2 regions of the Paenibacillus sp. 203 genome follow, and region 1 is predicted to be linked to the other one. Evidence: riboswitches for the same ligand, from Rfam matches in the RefSeq annotation. Region 1 holds a riboswitch; the other holds the start of a gene.
What was found. A riboswitch is a leader RNA that binds a small molecule or an ion and turns the genes downstream of it on or off. The one in region 1 is predicted to bind S-adenosylmethionine.
Positions count from the first base shown of each region.

Region 2: linked by a shared signal. The riboswitch ahead of WA407_RS15455 (methionine ABC transporter ATP-binding protein) and the one ahead of metA (homoserine O-acetyltransferase MetA) in region 1 are both predicted to bind S-adenosylmethionine.

Region 1 covers NZ_JAXCHD010000004.1:499,287-507,226, forward strand. The annotation lists gene WA407_RS11760 (RluA family pseudouridine synthase) at 1-821, shown strand, start outside; gene WA407_RS11765 (arsenate reductase family protein) at 865-1,230, shown strand; gene WA407_RS11770 (5'-3' exonuclease) at 1,303-2,199, shown strand; gene WA407_RS11775 (ROK family protein) at 2,432-3,310, shown strand; gene WA407_RS11780 (HRDC domain-containing protein) at 3,476-4,483, shown strand; gene corA (magnesium/cobalt transporter CorA) at 4,645-5,580, opposite strand; SAM riboswitch class I at 6,133-6,258, shown strand; gene metA (homoserine O-acetyltransferase MetA) at 6,377-7,294, shown strand; gene WA407_RS11795 (PLP-dependent transferase) at 7,420-7,940, shown strand, end outside.
Region 2 covers NZ_JAXCHD010000006.1:120,628-128,567, reverse strand. The annotation lists gene WA407_RS15485 (NAD(P)/FAD-dependent oxidoreductase) at 1-410, shown strand, start outside; gene WA407_RS15480 (YuzB family protein) at 522-779, opposite strand; gene WA407_RS15475 (NifU family protein) at 867-1,112, shown strand; gene WA407_RS15470 (SDR family oxidoreductase) at 1,205-1,969, opposite strand; gene WA407_RS15465 (MetQ/NlpA family ABC transporter substrate-binding protein) at 2,114-2,956, opposite strand; gene WA407_RS15460 (methionine ABC transporter permease) at 3,031-3,699, opposite strand; gene WA407_RS15455 (methionine ABC transporter ATP-binding protein) at 3,696-4,718, opposite strand; SAM riboswitch class I at 4,855-4,994, opposite strand; gene WA407_RS15450 (Cthe_2314 family HEPN domain-containing protein) at 5,120-5,845, opposite strand; gene WA407_RS15445 (UbiD family decarboxylase) at 5,897-7,663, opposite strand; gene WA407_RS15440 (COX15/CtaA family protein) at 7,793-7,940, opposite strand, start outside.

The DNA.
Region 1 (7,940 bases):
TGCTGAACGGGACACGTGTGTACATCAGCGTAAAGGTGAAGTCCGGGGATCGAGTAGAAATTCGTATGGAGCGCGAGCGTTCTGATGATATTTTACCTGAACCCATTCCTTTTGAGATATTGTTTGAGGATGAACATCTGTTAGTGGTGAACAAGGCGGCGGGCATGATTGTCCATCCGACTCACGGTCATTACACAGGAACGCTGGCTAATGGGGTTGTGCATTATTGGCAGGCCAAGGGAGAACTGTTCCGGTTTCGTCCTGTTCATCGTCTTGATCAGGAGACGACGGGTGTGCTGGTAGTAGCCAAAAATCCGTATGTACACCAGCATATTTCTGAGCAAATGATTGCGGGAACGGTGGATAAGCGCTATACAGCTCTGGTGCATGGACGGCCTGAGCTGCAGGAAGGAAAGGTAGACGGACCGATTGACCGCAACCCGGATGATCCGCATTTACGTATGGTGACCCCGGATGGTTATCCTGCCCTTACGCTGTATAAGCTGGAGGAAGTGTGGAACGGGGGAAGCCGTATCGGACTAAAGTTGGAATCCGGGCGTACGCACCAAATTCGAGTGCATATGACTTATATCGGTTGTCCGTTGATCGGAGATAAAATGTATCGGATTACACCCGATGACGCTGCGCAACGTGAGCGATATGATCAGCTTGATGCCAGGATGCCTCGACAGGCTCTGCATGCCTCAGAGCTATCCTTGGAGCATCCTGTTACCGGGGAGCGGCTGACGTTCTATGCTCCGCTGCCTGAAGATATGGCTGGAATGCAGGAGCTATTAAGAGCGCAATATCTTTCAGAATAAAATATAAATAAGCGATGAAAACCAAATGGAGGTTAATCTAGCGATGAGCCAACTGAAAGTATATCAGTATTCTAAATGCAGTACCTGTCGTAATGCAGTGAAATGGCTGCAAAACAAGGGACATGAGACGGAACTTATTCCTATTTTTGAACAACCGCCCGGCCCGGAGGAATTGGAAGACTTGATTCGCAAAAGCGGGCTGGAGCTGAAAAAGTTTTTCAATACAAGCGGTGAGGTGTACAAAGAGTTAAAGCTGAAAGATAAGCTTGGAGACATGAGCCGTGAAGAGCAAATTTCGCTTTTATCCTCGAATGGAAGATTAATCAAACGCCCGATTGTAACCGACGGTAACAAAGTAACGGTAGGATTCAAAGAGGAAACATTTGAGGGCACATGGGGAGCTCAATAACGCCCAATTTACCCCCACGATATGTTATACTGTGGGGGTTAAATATTATGATGAATGGGAGCAATACAATCTGTGACACAACGCAATGAACAATCCGTAATGCTGGTTGACGGCATGGCCCTGCTATTTCGCGCTTATTATGCAACCGCCGCAAACGGTTATATCCGTCGTACAAAAGCTGGAGTGCCAACGAACGCCATATATGGTTTTATTCGATATTTTTGGGATGCAGTCCAAACATTTAATCCTACACACGTCATTTGCTGCTGGGATATGGGCGGAACGACATTTCGTGGGGAACATTTTGCTGCGTATAAGGGAAACCGAGCCGACGCACCAGATGATTTGATTCCCCAATTTACATTGATTCGGGAAGTGACGGACAGCCTCGGCATTCCCAACATTGGAGCGGAAGGTTTTGAAGCCGATGATTGTATCGGTACGCTTGCACGCCATTATTCGCAAAATGAGGACATGGATGTAATGATTCTCTCGGGAGATCATGATTTACTTCAAATAGTGGATGATCGGACACGGGTCATTATTATGAAAAAAGGGCACGGCAATTATATGGTATACACCCCGGAGACCCTGCTGACTGAAAAAGGGCTTAAGCCACGCCAAGTGGTGGACCTTAAAGGCCTGATGGGGGATGCAAGCGATAATTATCCAGGAGTACGAGGTATTGGTGAGAAAACGGCACTCAAGCTGGTGCAGGAATACGACTCTATTGAAGGCATTCTGGAGAATTTGGATCAATTAACACCCTCGGTCCGTAAAAAAATCGAGAGTGATTTGGATATGCTGCATCTTTCACGCAAGCTTGCTGAAATTCACTGCGGTGTACCTGTAGCATGTGCTTTGGATAGTTGTCTGCTGACGCTGGATCACGTGCAAATTGTAGACAAGTTTGAGCAGCTTGAAATGAAAAGCTTGTGTACATTGATGGGTGTCGCAACCGGATCATAATGAAGCTGTTAGGCTTGATACGGACAATTACGGACAATTTAAGTGAAGTAAGTTTATAGGGATGCTGACGCTGGGTGCGTTAGTGTCCTTATTTTTATACCGTTATGTCAAGGGAGTTGTATAGTCATGTGAAGGATTATATACAATTGCGATAAGGGGATTGACCTCGGGCACATTTCAGGTGAATATAGTGGAGAGAGAACCGGATTATTGAAAGGGGACAACAGCAACTATGACAGTATTGGGAGCAATTGAGGCAGGCGGTACCAAATTTGTATGTGGAATTGGCAACGAACATGGGGAGGTACTGGAACGAGCAAGCTTTCCAACGGCCACCCCAGCAGAAACAATGGAGAATGTCATCGCATTTTTTGAAGGCAAGGGCATTGAAGCATTGGGTGTAGGCTCGTTCGGGCCGATTGATCCTATCGAAGGCAGTGATACATATGGCTATATTACAACAACGCCAAAGCCACATTGGGGAAATTACAATTTAATTGGCAAACTGAAACAGCATTTTGACGTGCCTATGGGGTTTGACACGGATGTGAATGGAGCAGCACTTGGTGAGTCTATTTGGGGTGCCGCCAAGGGATTGGACAACTGTCTGTATATTACGATAGGTACAGGCATCGGGGCAGGTGCTTTGGTTGGTGGAAAGCTGATACATGGATTATCCCACCCAGAAATGGGGCATATTCTGGTACGTCGTCACCCAGAAGATACTTACGAGGGGACATGTCCTTATCACGAAGATTGTTTGGAGGGACTGGCAGCAGGTCCTGCGCTCGAAAAAAGATGGAAGGTTAAAGGACATGAGCTTTCTGTCGATCACGCAGCCTGGGAAATGGAAGCGTACTATCTGGCACAGGCTTTAATGAGCTATGTATTAATCCTGTCACCGCAAAAAATTATTATGGGCGGGGGAGTGATGAAGCAGGACCAACTGTTCCCGCTCATTCGTACCAAGCTTCAAGAACTTTTGAACGGATACGTACAGCATTCGAGTCTGACAACAGATATTGAGCAATATATCGTATCTCCGGGATTGGGTGACAATGCTGGATTGTGCGGTGCTCTGGCATTGGCAAAGGAAAAGCTGAATCATTAGAATTTATGGTTGACGGCACTCCAAGGTACGGTTATTATATAGGCAACAGCATAGTACGGCTCAAAAAGGGAAGCACCTTTCTTGCGAATACGCAGGATAGGTGCTTTTTTTGCGTTTTTGTGTTGTGCGGGACTGTCTTTCAACGATATGAGGGAGGAAGAAATCATGGAGATTGTATTTTTAAATCGTTTGTCCAAACGGAATGAACAGGGCTATGAGGACTTTGCTCAGGTATGGATTGGGCAACATGAAGGGGGATGGAGTGCAGGCTGGAGCACACACCATGTCCCGGATGAAAGTATAGACGACCTTTGGTATGAGGGCAGCTTGTGGCAGGAATTACTGCATGTATACCGTCATGAGCTGGCGCTCAAAATGGCTGAGGGCTACAGGCCCTTAATCCATGGCGTATTTCATGAGCAAGAAGGATCATCAGGACGAGGACAAACGCTGCAAAAGCTGTATTGCTACAGTGATTTGTTTCCACGTGATGAAGTGTATGAGCAGTTGACAATGTGGAGACGGCAAAAAGCAGCAACGGAACGAAAAGCGCCTTATTTTATTGCTACGAATCGGCTGCTTCGGCTCATTAGCGTCTATCTTCCCCATACCGAAGAAGAATTGTTGGAGCTGCCTGGTATGGGACAGGGTAAGGTGTCGCAATATGGGACGGAGCTATTGGCTATTACGACACAAAATGACCGGACCACGCCATTTCCGTTGAACTGGGTAACAGAGACGCTGGAAGAAGAAGTTTTTTTGTCATGGCTATACAAGCAAAAAGAGAACCAATACAGGCAGGAGCTGAATAAATTCAGCCTAACTAGAACGATTATCGAAGGCATTTCGGACGGTCTTTCACTGGAGCATATCGGGATGAAGACAGGTTTGCATCGTAGAGAAATGATTGAAGCTGTGGAGCATTTGGACAGGGATGGCATTGATATGGAGAAGCTGATCCGCAAGGAATTGGTGAATGTATCTGAGGAGGAGCAGGCAGTCATCTGGTCTGCTTATGAAGAGTTGGGGGATACGTTGCTCAAGCCTGTCATGCTGAAAGTGTATGGGGAAGAAAAGGCGACAGAAACAGGATTGGATCAAATTTATGAGCGTCTGCGTCTGATCCGTATACGGTTTCGCCATCAGCAGGTACCCGACCGACATGTTGGATAATATAGAACTGATTGGATAAAGCTAAAGTATTAAAGTACATTCAGGGTCCAACATACTAAAAAGCAGCAGCCAGTTCCTCATAGGACACGGCTGCTGCTTTTTATGATCAAGCTTGAAAATCGAAATAGGTATCCAACTCCGTACTTTTTCCCCTTTTCTTTTTAAACCCAGTCTTTCTTGCGGAAAATACAGAACATACTGACACCTAGTGCCACCATAATACCAATGACGACAAAATAGCCATAACGTGTATGAAGTTCAGGCATATTATCGAAGTTCATCCCATATATTCCGGTAATGACCGTCAATGGCATAAATACGGTCGTTATTGCCGTAAACACACGCATAATTTCATTGGCACGATTGGCGATACTGGATTGATAAGCTTCTCGAAGGTTACCCATCAAATCGCGGTAAGTTTCAAAAGTCTCCGAAATTTTCACAGCATTTTCATAAATGTCGCTGAAATATTTTTGTAATTGATCGTCGATGAGTCGCAAATCCCGTTTGTTCAGGGTATTGATGACTTCCTTTTGCGGACCTAGCACTTTTTTCAGCCACAGAATCTCACTTCGTAAGCCGATGATTTCGTTCAAATGCGACTTTTTCGTATGCATTAGAATATCTTCTTCCAGCTTTTCAATGCGGACCTCAATCCGGTCACCAACCAGAAAATAGTTGTCAACAATCAAGTCGACCAACAGATACATAAAACGGTCAGGCTGGCTGACTTCTTGCTCCCACAGCATAGGCTTGAGGGTACGAAGCTCATTGATTTTCTGCTTGGTCACCGTAATGATAAAATGGCGGCCGAGAAAAATGTTCAAAGCTCGCAAAAATATTTCTTCATCATCAAAACGAATGCTATTTACAACGATAAAATAATGGCTTTCATAAATTTCGATCTTCGGACGCTGTTCTTCTTCACTCAAACAGTCTTCTACTGCAAGATCATGCATGGAAAATAAAGGTTGGAGCACTGCCAAATCATCGACATCAGCATCAATCCAATAAAAACCTTCTGCCGGTGCAGTAAGCGCCATTTCAATTTCTTCGACAGGGGTAAAAACCCCGTTGTTGACCAAACGGATTTTCATATATGTCACTCCTTATGCTCCGTCGTAACGGAAATACGTTTACCTTAAGCATAAGGAATGAACTCAGTTAGCCAGTTAGCCGGTGCGGGTAAGCGTGCATTCTCATCAAAAGCCGGAGGCTTTTGGAGCATGCAGAGCCTGGCGTCCCGTCTTTCGGCAAGCTGAAGTCATTCCTATGCTGTTGTTCAGGGATCGCCGCCTATTCGGACTCGGGTCGCCTTCCATTCCGGATTCACCTCTCAAATGTTCTTTTTTTGATTGCCACAGTATCGCAGGAAACACTCAAAGTCTGCACTACTGCTCCATATTTTTGCCTAATAGCACTTGTATAGTATAACGCTCGGCCTACGGCCTTTCAAGCGCAAAATCATGGGCTAAATCGACAGTAGTGGCAAGAGCTTCAGCGAAAGGAGGGATATGATTTAACCTATGGAAAAGGTAGACAAAATGTGATTGCAGGGCACAAATTTAAAAGTCCCATCTTGACGAAGCCCAGCCGATGCATTAAAGTGAACAACAAGAACTTTGTGAACCCAAAATGAATATAGCGAAATCTTATCAAGAGCAGGTGGAGGGACTAGCCCGATGATACCCGGCAACCGGCGATTTTAATCGCACGGTGCTAATTCTTGCAGGACGCGCGCTTTGTACAAAGAGCGTTGCCCTGACAGATGAGAGAGGCGCATATGGATACAAATATGACCTTTCTCTAACCAGAGAAAGGTCTTTTTATTATATGCCCGGCATCTCAGCAGGACGATTTTCGCAAAACTTACCGAACAAGGAGTGAGTTTACATGCCGATTAAAATCCCAGACACGCTACCTGCCAAGGAAGTGCTGGAGGGCGAAAATATTTTCGTAATGGATGAAAGCCTAGCTTATCATCAGGACATTCGTCCGTTGCGCATCGCCATTTTGAATTTGATGCCTACAAAGGAAACGACAGAAACCCAACTATTGCGCCTGGTCGGCAATACGCCGCTGCAAGTGGACGTCACGCTGGTACACATGAAGTCTCATGTATCCAAAAATACATCGCAAGAATATTTGAACATGTTCTATAAAACGTTTGACGAGATCAAGAACAGTCGTTTTGACGGCATGGTCATTACAGGAGCTCCGGTTGAACAGCTTGAGTTTGAGGATGTGAACTACTGGGAGGAGATCCGGCAAATCTTTGAGTGGACGAAAACGAATGTAACTTCGACCATGCACATTTGTTGGGCCTCACAGGCAGGTTTATACCATCATTTCAATGTCCCGAAATACGGGCTCGACTACAAATGCTTTGGCGTATTTCCACACACCGTGATTAAACCTAAAGTAAAATTGCTACGCGGCTTTGATGAACTGTTTTATGCCCCTCACTCCAGACATACGGAGGTTCGGCGGGAAGATATTGATCATATCGCCGAATTAGAAGTTTTATCCGAATCCGAGGAAGCCGGAGTGTACCTCGTAGCCACGCTTGACGGTAAACAAATTTTTGTAACTGGGCATTCTGAATATGACCCGCTTTCATTGAAATGGGAATACGACCGCGATGTGGCCAAAGGAATGGATATTGAAGTTCCCAAAAATTATTTTCCTAATGATGATCCTGAGCGCACACCGCCCTCAATCTGGCGGGCGCATGCCAATTTATTATTCTCGAATTGGCTGAACTATTATGTATACCAAGAGACACCTTACGATATCGGGCCCCAGATTTAAAAAAGGGGCTTGTAGTTTAACCTTGTACAGTACCACCTTGCAGTAGCGCAGCAGTATAGTCTTTGACATCCATTTTTGCAGGATTGGTTATAGAACCCACTATGGAAGTTAACAGGAGGATTCATATGAGTGAGAAACAGTGGAAAATCGAAAGTAGATTGGCACAAATCGGTTCAGTAGAGGAGCCAGTAACCGGGGCTGTTAATTACCCAATTTACCAATCTACGGCGTTCCGCCATCCCCGTCTGGGTCAAAGCACAGGATTTGATTATATTCGGACGATCAATCCCACGCGAAAGGTACTGGAAGAGGCTTCTGCTGCACTTGAATCTGGTGATGCAGGCTTTGCATGCAGCTCAGGTATGGCGGCGCTGCAAACGGTATTTGCATTGTTTGGACAGGGAGATCATCTCATAGTATCGCTGGATCTGTATGGCGGGACATATCGTTTGCTGGAGCGTATTTTATCTAAATTTGGTGTAACAGCCAGTTATGTGGATACGAACGATCTTGAAGCACTCGAACAGTCATGTCGACCGAATACCAAAGCTGTATTCATAGAAACACCTACAAATCCGTTAATGATGATTACTGATATTCAAGCGGTGGCTGAATGGGCATCACAACATCAGTTGCTTACCATTGT
Region 2 (7,940 bases), on a different contig from region 1:
AGCAAATTGTAACGGATGCAGTAGTATGGACAGCGGGGATTCAGCCGGTAAAAATTGTGCAGGATTTAGCCGTCCCTAAAGACCCTCAGGGCCGCATCGTGCTCAACGAATATTATCAAATACCGGACCATCCTGAGGTGTATGTGGTCGGAGACTGTGCGAGCCTTCCCTACTCTCCAAGCGCTCAAGCGGCAGAAGTGCAAGGGGAGCAGATCGCACACATTGTACGCGACCTGTGGAAAGGTCAAACGCCTCATCCGCATCCTTTAAAGCTGCGCGGTACATTAGGCGCGCTTGGCAAGAAGGCCGGGTTCGGCTATGGCTTTATGGGCAGTACCTCATTGCGTGGACGAGTACCACGCCTGCTTAAAAGCGGTGTGCTCTGGAAGTCCAAACGCCATTTTGGCTAAACGTATGCTAAACAAACAAAGGAGACCCGCTCTCAGAGCAGGTCTTCTTTGTTTCTTGATTGTTTGCATCATGTATATTCTCTACAAAAAGGAGCTGGCTAACAGAGCCTTTCAATCCAAATCTAGGTTATCCCATGCTTCAGCTTCCTTAATTTTGTTCATAATCACTTCATACAGAAGCTCTGCTGAATCTGCGGATACAATCTCGCCGTTGACCATCGCATAGGGTTCGGCGTTGCACTGACCGCAATTGCTTAGGCAGCCGTATTCAATCACATCATAATCTGGATTCTGTTCCAGCTTGGACATGATTTCATCGGTACCCCAATGCATATTACTGGTGCAAAACTCAATAATAGGTCTTAACATTTTTTCACCTGCTTTGGATGACGGGCATTTTAATTTGGCCCGCTTTGTAATATAATAATAAAGGTATAGGAAAGGAGTTGAATTCTAATGAGCGAAACACAAAGCGTTCAAATGTATGATGAAGTAGCTGATGTACTGGATAAGCTCCGTCCGTTCCTGCAACGCGATGGTGGCGACGTTGAGCTGGTTGACGTTGAAGACGGCATCGTTAAGCTGAAGCTGGTAGGCGCTTGCGGCAGTTGCCCAAGTTCCACAATCACGCTGAAAGCAGGGATTGAACGTGCTCTTCTCGAAGAAGTCGACGGCGTCCAAGAAGTGGTACAAGTATTCTAATGCTTGATGCATAATGATCATGAGAGTCTTGACTTCGGTAACGAAGCTCAAGACTCTTTTTTGTGTTACAGCGTCTGAGGGAGCACTCAAGCTTATATGGTTGGCCGAATGGGGTCCAATCCTCCCGATACATCCATAATATTACCTGTTATAAAATCCGAATGCTCCTCACACAAATAGGCGATCACTCGCGCAATGTCCTCTCCACTCCCCGGACGTCCACGCGGTGTCTCTTTATCCTGCATGCCGATAACATCGGCAATTGACATTTCCTTATTTGCTCCTCGAATATCCCCTGGACAGATCATATTGACCGTAATGCCATAAGGAGCTTCCTCCACAGCCAGTGATTTCGTAAAAGACACCAGCCCCACCTTAGCGGCTGCGTAGACGGCGCGATGAGGCCAAGCCCTTGCTTCTCCAGCATGACCAAAGCCAAAATGAATAATACGTCCCCATTGCTGGCTACGCATGTGAGGCAATACCAAATGATCCAGCAACATGGTACCGACCAGATTCCCTTGTATCATAGCATGAATCTCAGCTACACTGTAATCCGCAAACAGACGGCGTTCCCGGATGAACGGTCCGGCATTGTTCACCATAATATCGACTCCGCCTAGCCGATCCTGTACTTCACCAATCAGCCTCCTAATATCTTCCTGAACAGAGATATCCCCTTGTAAAGACAAGCAGCGTACTCCCTTAGACTCAATCACCCGCTTAAGCGCTTCAGCTTCTGCTTGGCTATGCACATAATTCAGTGCAATATTACAGCCTTCATCCGCCAGACGCAGAGCGGTCGTTTTACCTAGACCTTTGGCACTGCCCGTTATGAATGCGACTTTATCTCTCAACAATTTTCCTCCTGTTCACAGAGAACGGTCACCCCCAAGTATAAAATATTTAAGCTTCCCCTACAACTCCATCCAAAAAGAAACCCCCAGTCCTCTTGTTCAAGAGAATCTGGGGGTTGCGTGCAATGCGTTCTCGTTCCCTACTTAAAATGCCGGGATAATTGCGCCTTGGTATTTATCTTCAATGAATTTTTTAGTTTCTGGAGATTGCAAAGCTTTAAGCAACTTCTGAATCGCTTCGGAATCTTTATTATCAGGACGTGCTACCAGAACGTTAGCATATGGAGAATCCTTGTCTTCCAGTGCCAGTGCATCTTTCGTAGGGTTCAGCTTCGCTTCCAAAGCGTAGTTCGTGTTGATCAACGCAATATCCACTTCAGGCAACTGACGTGGCAGCATAGCCGCCTCCAGCTCCTTGAATTCCAGGTTTTTCTTATTTTCAGTAATATCTTTTACCGTAGCTTCAATGTTGCTTGCGTCTTTCAGCTTGATCAGACCTTGTTTTTCCAACAACAGCAAAGCACGGCCTCCGTTTGTCGCATCGTTCGGAATGGCTACAGTTGCGCCATCTGGAAGTTCATCAAGCTTTTTATATTTTTGGGAGTAGATGCCGAAAGGCTCCAGGTGAACCGCGCCCACAGAAACCAAATCCATTTTGCGCTCTTTGTTCATCACATTCAAGTAAGGTACATGTTGATAGAAGTTAGCATCCAGCTGCTTGTCAAACAATTGAACGTTCGGCTGTACGTAGTCGTTAAACTGAACGACTTGGAGACGAACCCCTTCTTTTTCCAACTGAGGCTTGATCGCTTCCAAAATTTCCGCATGCGGCACAGGAGAAGCTCCAACTTTCAGTTCCACTTCACGTGGTGATCCGCCTGTATTCTCGTTCGCATTGTTTGTATCCGATGTTGTGCTCTTTGTGCCGCAAGCAGCCAGCACCGCAATTAATGTCAAGCTTAATATAGCCAATACCCATTTCTTCATGTTATTACCCCTCCAATAATTTGTAATATTCAGGAGCAGACGTCCTGATCAATAAGGATATCTATATGTTTTCCCTATTTTCGAGTATAATGCCGCACGAGCCGATCTCCCGCCATTTGCAGCAATTGTACCAATACAACCATCAGCACGACCGCAACGATCATGACAGCCGTTTCATAACGATAATAGCCGTAGTTGATAGCCAGTGTACCCAGTCCACCGCCCCCGATCATCCCGGACATTGCCGTGTAGGATACGAGTGTAACGACGGTAATGGTTAATGCGGCGAGCAGACCCGGAAGTGCCTCACGTAACAGCACACGCCGGATAATTTGTCCTGTCGAGGCACCCATCGCTTGTGCGGCTTCAATGACGCCCTTGTCCACTTCACGCAGAGACGTTTCGACAAGACGTGCAAAGAATGGGGCAGCCCCGATAACCAATGGCGGAATGGTTCCCAGCACCCCGGTCGAGGTACCTACCAGCGATCGTGTAAAAGGAATAAGTGCAACGATCAAAATGATAAAGGGTACGGAACGTAAAATGTTAACGATAAATGATAATACAATGTATATCACCTTCATCAGAGTCAACGAGGAGCGGCTCGCCAGAAACAATAATATACCAAGCGGCAAACCAATAACGAGGGTGAACAATGCAGATGCCCCAAGCATCTGAAGGGTTTCCAGCGTAGAATTCCCTAGCTCTTCCCAACTCACTTGTGAAAAATCAAGTTCGCTCATTGTCCAATCACCTCCACATCAAGCCCTTGCCCAGACACTTCGCGCAACGTATGCTCTATATCCTCATGATTTCCTTCAAAACGAACGATTAGCTGTCCATAGGGTACATTTTTAATCGTAGATATAGTTCCCTGCAAGATCGCAAAATCAACACCAGTACTTCGAGCCGTACGCGACAGAATCGCATCATATGTTTTGCTGCCCAAGAAGGAGATACGCACCACCTGCGCTGACTCGCCGCCACCTGCTGCCGCAATCGCTGCTTGCAGCTCCTCGGGATGTTCTGACTCCCGTTGAATAAAGTCCTTGGTTACCTGGTGCTGCGGCTTCAAAAATACTTCCGCTACCGGACCTTGCTCCACGATGTCGCCCTGATGAATAACACCAACTCGATCACAAATGCTTTGAATGACATGCATTTCATGTGTAATCAGCACGATGGTTAAATTAAAACGTTGATTAATATCCAGCAGCAATTTCAGGATAGACCCCGTCGTCTGCGGATCAAGCGCAGAAGTCGCTTCGTCACACAGCAATACATGAGGATCACTAGCCAGCGCCCGTGCAATTCCTACCCGCTGTTTCTGTCCACCTGAGAGCTGTGACGGATACTTTCTACTATGTTCTTCCAGACCCACCAGTTCCAGCAGCTCACGAACCTTCATGTCCACCTTCTGCTTGGGAGTGTTTACGAGACGCAATGGAAATGCAATATTGTCATACACCGTCGCCGAAGACAACAAATTAAAATGCTGAAAAATCATTCCGATTTTTCGACGTTGCTTCTGTAACTGGGATTGACTCACAGTGGTGAGGTTTACCCCGTCTACCCATACTTCACCTGAAGTAGGGCGTTCCAATAAATTAATACAGCGGATCAATGTACTTTTCCCCGCCCCGGAGTGACCAATCACTCCGAATATTTCTCCACGCTTTATAGAAAGATTCAACCCAGACAGCGCATTAACGCGTCGGTTGCCTTTGCCATAATGCTTGGTTAACTGCTTAAGCTCTATCAACGTGCTGCGACCCCCTTCACTTCTTCCTTACCCTTTTAACCAGTTGTCATCTCTCAGGATTGTATAAAATCGCTATTTATTTATACAAAAAAGAGCCCCTTTCACAGAATGAAAAGGGCCCCACCTTGCGAACCTTTTCTCATCTGCCAAAATCGCTATAACTCTAGCGGTTTTGTAGGAATTAGCACCATCATGTTCCCTCCCAGTGTATTACACCGGGAAAGAACGGGTTGCCGGGCTTCATCGGGCCAGTCCCTCCACCTCTCTGGATAAGAAAAATATGTTAAACTCCAGCTTTAGCTGTCCGTTAAGTTTATATAAAAAAATATAATTCAAGCATTTTTCTGAAACTAGGTTTCAGTATAGATAGTTTACATAGCTTTGTCAAAGGATATTTTCTATCATATTTTTGGGCGTACTGCCCGGTTCTCCCATTGTTTCGCAGTATAAGTAAAGGCGTTTGACAGCGACCGACACACCATTTCCAAGCCCTGCTGCAAATCTTCCAAATGGTGATTGAGGTCCTCCAGTTGGATTTTTCCATACAAAGCTCGGTGTCGTTGCCAGAGATCATCCTGCATTTCCGTATTCATATAGTGTATCTCCGTATTCCGACGCTTACGCAGCCGATTGATGGCATCGTTGTATGTGTCCTTGATATCAATTAAATTATCGGTCAATACAGGATGCATTTTGAGATATTTGAGCTGCCGCAACACGGTAAAATACGAATAATGAGCCTTATACTGCCCTGTTTTTAAATCACACAGATCATTTAGCCAGTTGCCCAGCTTATCTAAAATGGAGAATACCCTCACAAACCCATCTTTATAAAAGAAAACATATAATGCATAGTCGGATTTTTCATCCTCGCTCATATCTTCAGCATATCCGGCTTTCACATTCATACGGAAAAAGGCGGCAGCATGATGGCTCTGCTCCAGTTCATCCAGAGATGACATTAGACCGCGTGTCAAAATATCCGCCTTCCGAAAATCGTGGGTCGGATCTCCACCAGCCTGAATTTGCCGCTCCAGCAGGTTCAACATATCTGACATGCTATTCATGGCATCCAGCAAGATGCCCTTGTTCACACGTGGCGGCTCACCCAGTAGCTTGCGTATCATGCTTACGCCTCCTTATAAATGTAAAATCCGGCTGTAGGTTTCATTAGGGCGTCAAGCGAAATAACTCGTCCATCGTTGATCTACAAGCTTAACAATATCCTCACGCGGTAACACCTCATCCGGATACCCCGGCTTCATACGCGCATCCACTACAATCGGCAGCTTATAGTTCAGATGATGCAAACGCACTTCGCTGTCCGCGTACATATCCGTAGCCGGGTTAAAGCGTGTGAACACCGTCCACAGGAACGAGGCTTGAGAGCGAACAACTTCTTTGGCATCATCCACAATGAAGACGAGCGGCCACTCTTGCTCACCTGCGGCTAATCGCTCCAAAACACGTGCCGCCAGCTCAGGCTCCTGCTCAAAGGACGCACCCGATACGACGAGGCATCCTCCGCAATAGGGCTCAATTTCACGAATTCCCGGCAGATCGCCTCCCTCATAAGCACGAGGCAATTCACGTACAGGCTCACCTATCCCCATCAGGATCGCCTTACTACCATGATTCAGCTTGCGGCCTGTGTAATCGAGTGTATCGTGTGACGTGTGATTGAAAATAAATAAATCCGTTGCTGGATTAAATCGCTCCAGAATGGTTTCCAGCAGCAGGTTAAAGTCAGATAAATCAATTACTCGATCCGTCAGCATCAGGAACTTGGTCAAGGATAATTGACCTTGACCCAAAATAGTAAAACCGGATACAAGCGCTTCACGGGAGTAGCTTTCTCGTACGACTGCCGCTGCCAGCGCATGTACGCCCGTTTCCGCATACGCCCACAGGGACTTTACGGAAGGCATCACAAGCGGATAAGCAGGCGACAGCAGACGTTGCAAAAACTCACCGAGATAGTAGTCTTCTTGCCGAGGCTTACCTACAATGGTTGCCGGATAAATGGCATCCTTGCGGTGATGCATATGTTTGACATGAAATACAGGGAAATCATGCTGTAATGAATAATATCCAAAATGATCACCAAACGGGCCTTCTGGACGGCGTTCATGAGGCGGCACATAACCGCTGATTGCAAATTCTGCTTCTGCTGGAATCCGGTGACCCCCAAGCGGATCTTCTGTCATGGGCAGCTTGTCTCCCATAATAAGCGAAGCCAGCAGCAGCTCAGGTAAGTTTTCTGGTGCTGGAGCAATGGCAGACGCAATCAGGGCAGGCGGGCCACCAATGATAATCGTCGTAGGCAATGGCTCATTACGCAGCTCCGCTTCATGATAATGGAAACCGCCGCCTTTATGAATTTGCCAGTGAATGCCCGTCGTCTGATCATCATAAATCTGAATGCGGTACATCCCCAGATTATGATCCTTGGGCTGACCTGGCTTCTCGGTATACACAAGTGGAAGCGTAATAAACGGCCCCCCGTCCTCATGCCAACTGATCACTTTAGGCAGTGGCGCTAACGGAGCCTCTGTACGGCGAACTCCCAATACAGGGGCCTCGCTATGAGATACTGTTTTTAGCCCTACTTTTAGCATGTCCTTAATCAGGCCACGTTCATTCCACAATGCTTTGGGTGTAGGTGGAAACAATGTTTTGGTGGCTCCGACAATCGCATCCATCAGTTGCTCTGGTCGCGGGCCAAAAGCCATATCCACACGGCGATTCGTGCCAAACAGATTACTGGCTACAGGAAACGGGGTTCCTTTTACATTCGTGAACAGCAGTGCCGGCCCTTCTTCCTCAATGACTCTTCGATGAATCTCAGCCAGCTCCAAGTAAGGATCGACAGGTGCCTCTATAATTTTAAGATGATTTTCTTTACGCAGCGCTTCAATAAATTGGCGCAAATTCTGGTAGATCAACTGGACGACTCCTCCTAAGCAAATCAAGCCCTCGAGAAACTCGTGGGCCTGGTTTGTTTCTTATATGCTATTATACGTGTTTAAACGCCTCTTGGGCAAAAATCCGTTTCACTATGATCTATGAAATGCTTAGGTACGTTGTGCTTGGGTCGGAACAAGCTTGCGGTCTGGTGACAATTGCCATACACGATAGCTCAGATAAGCCAAAATGGAGAACAACGATGCAATCACCAGCATATGTCCCAGCACGATAAACATATAGATTTCAGGTCTGTTG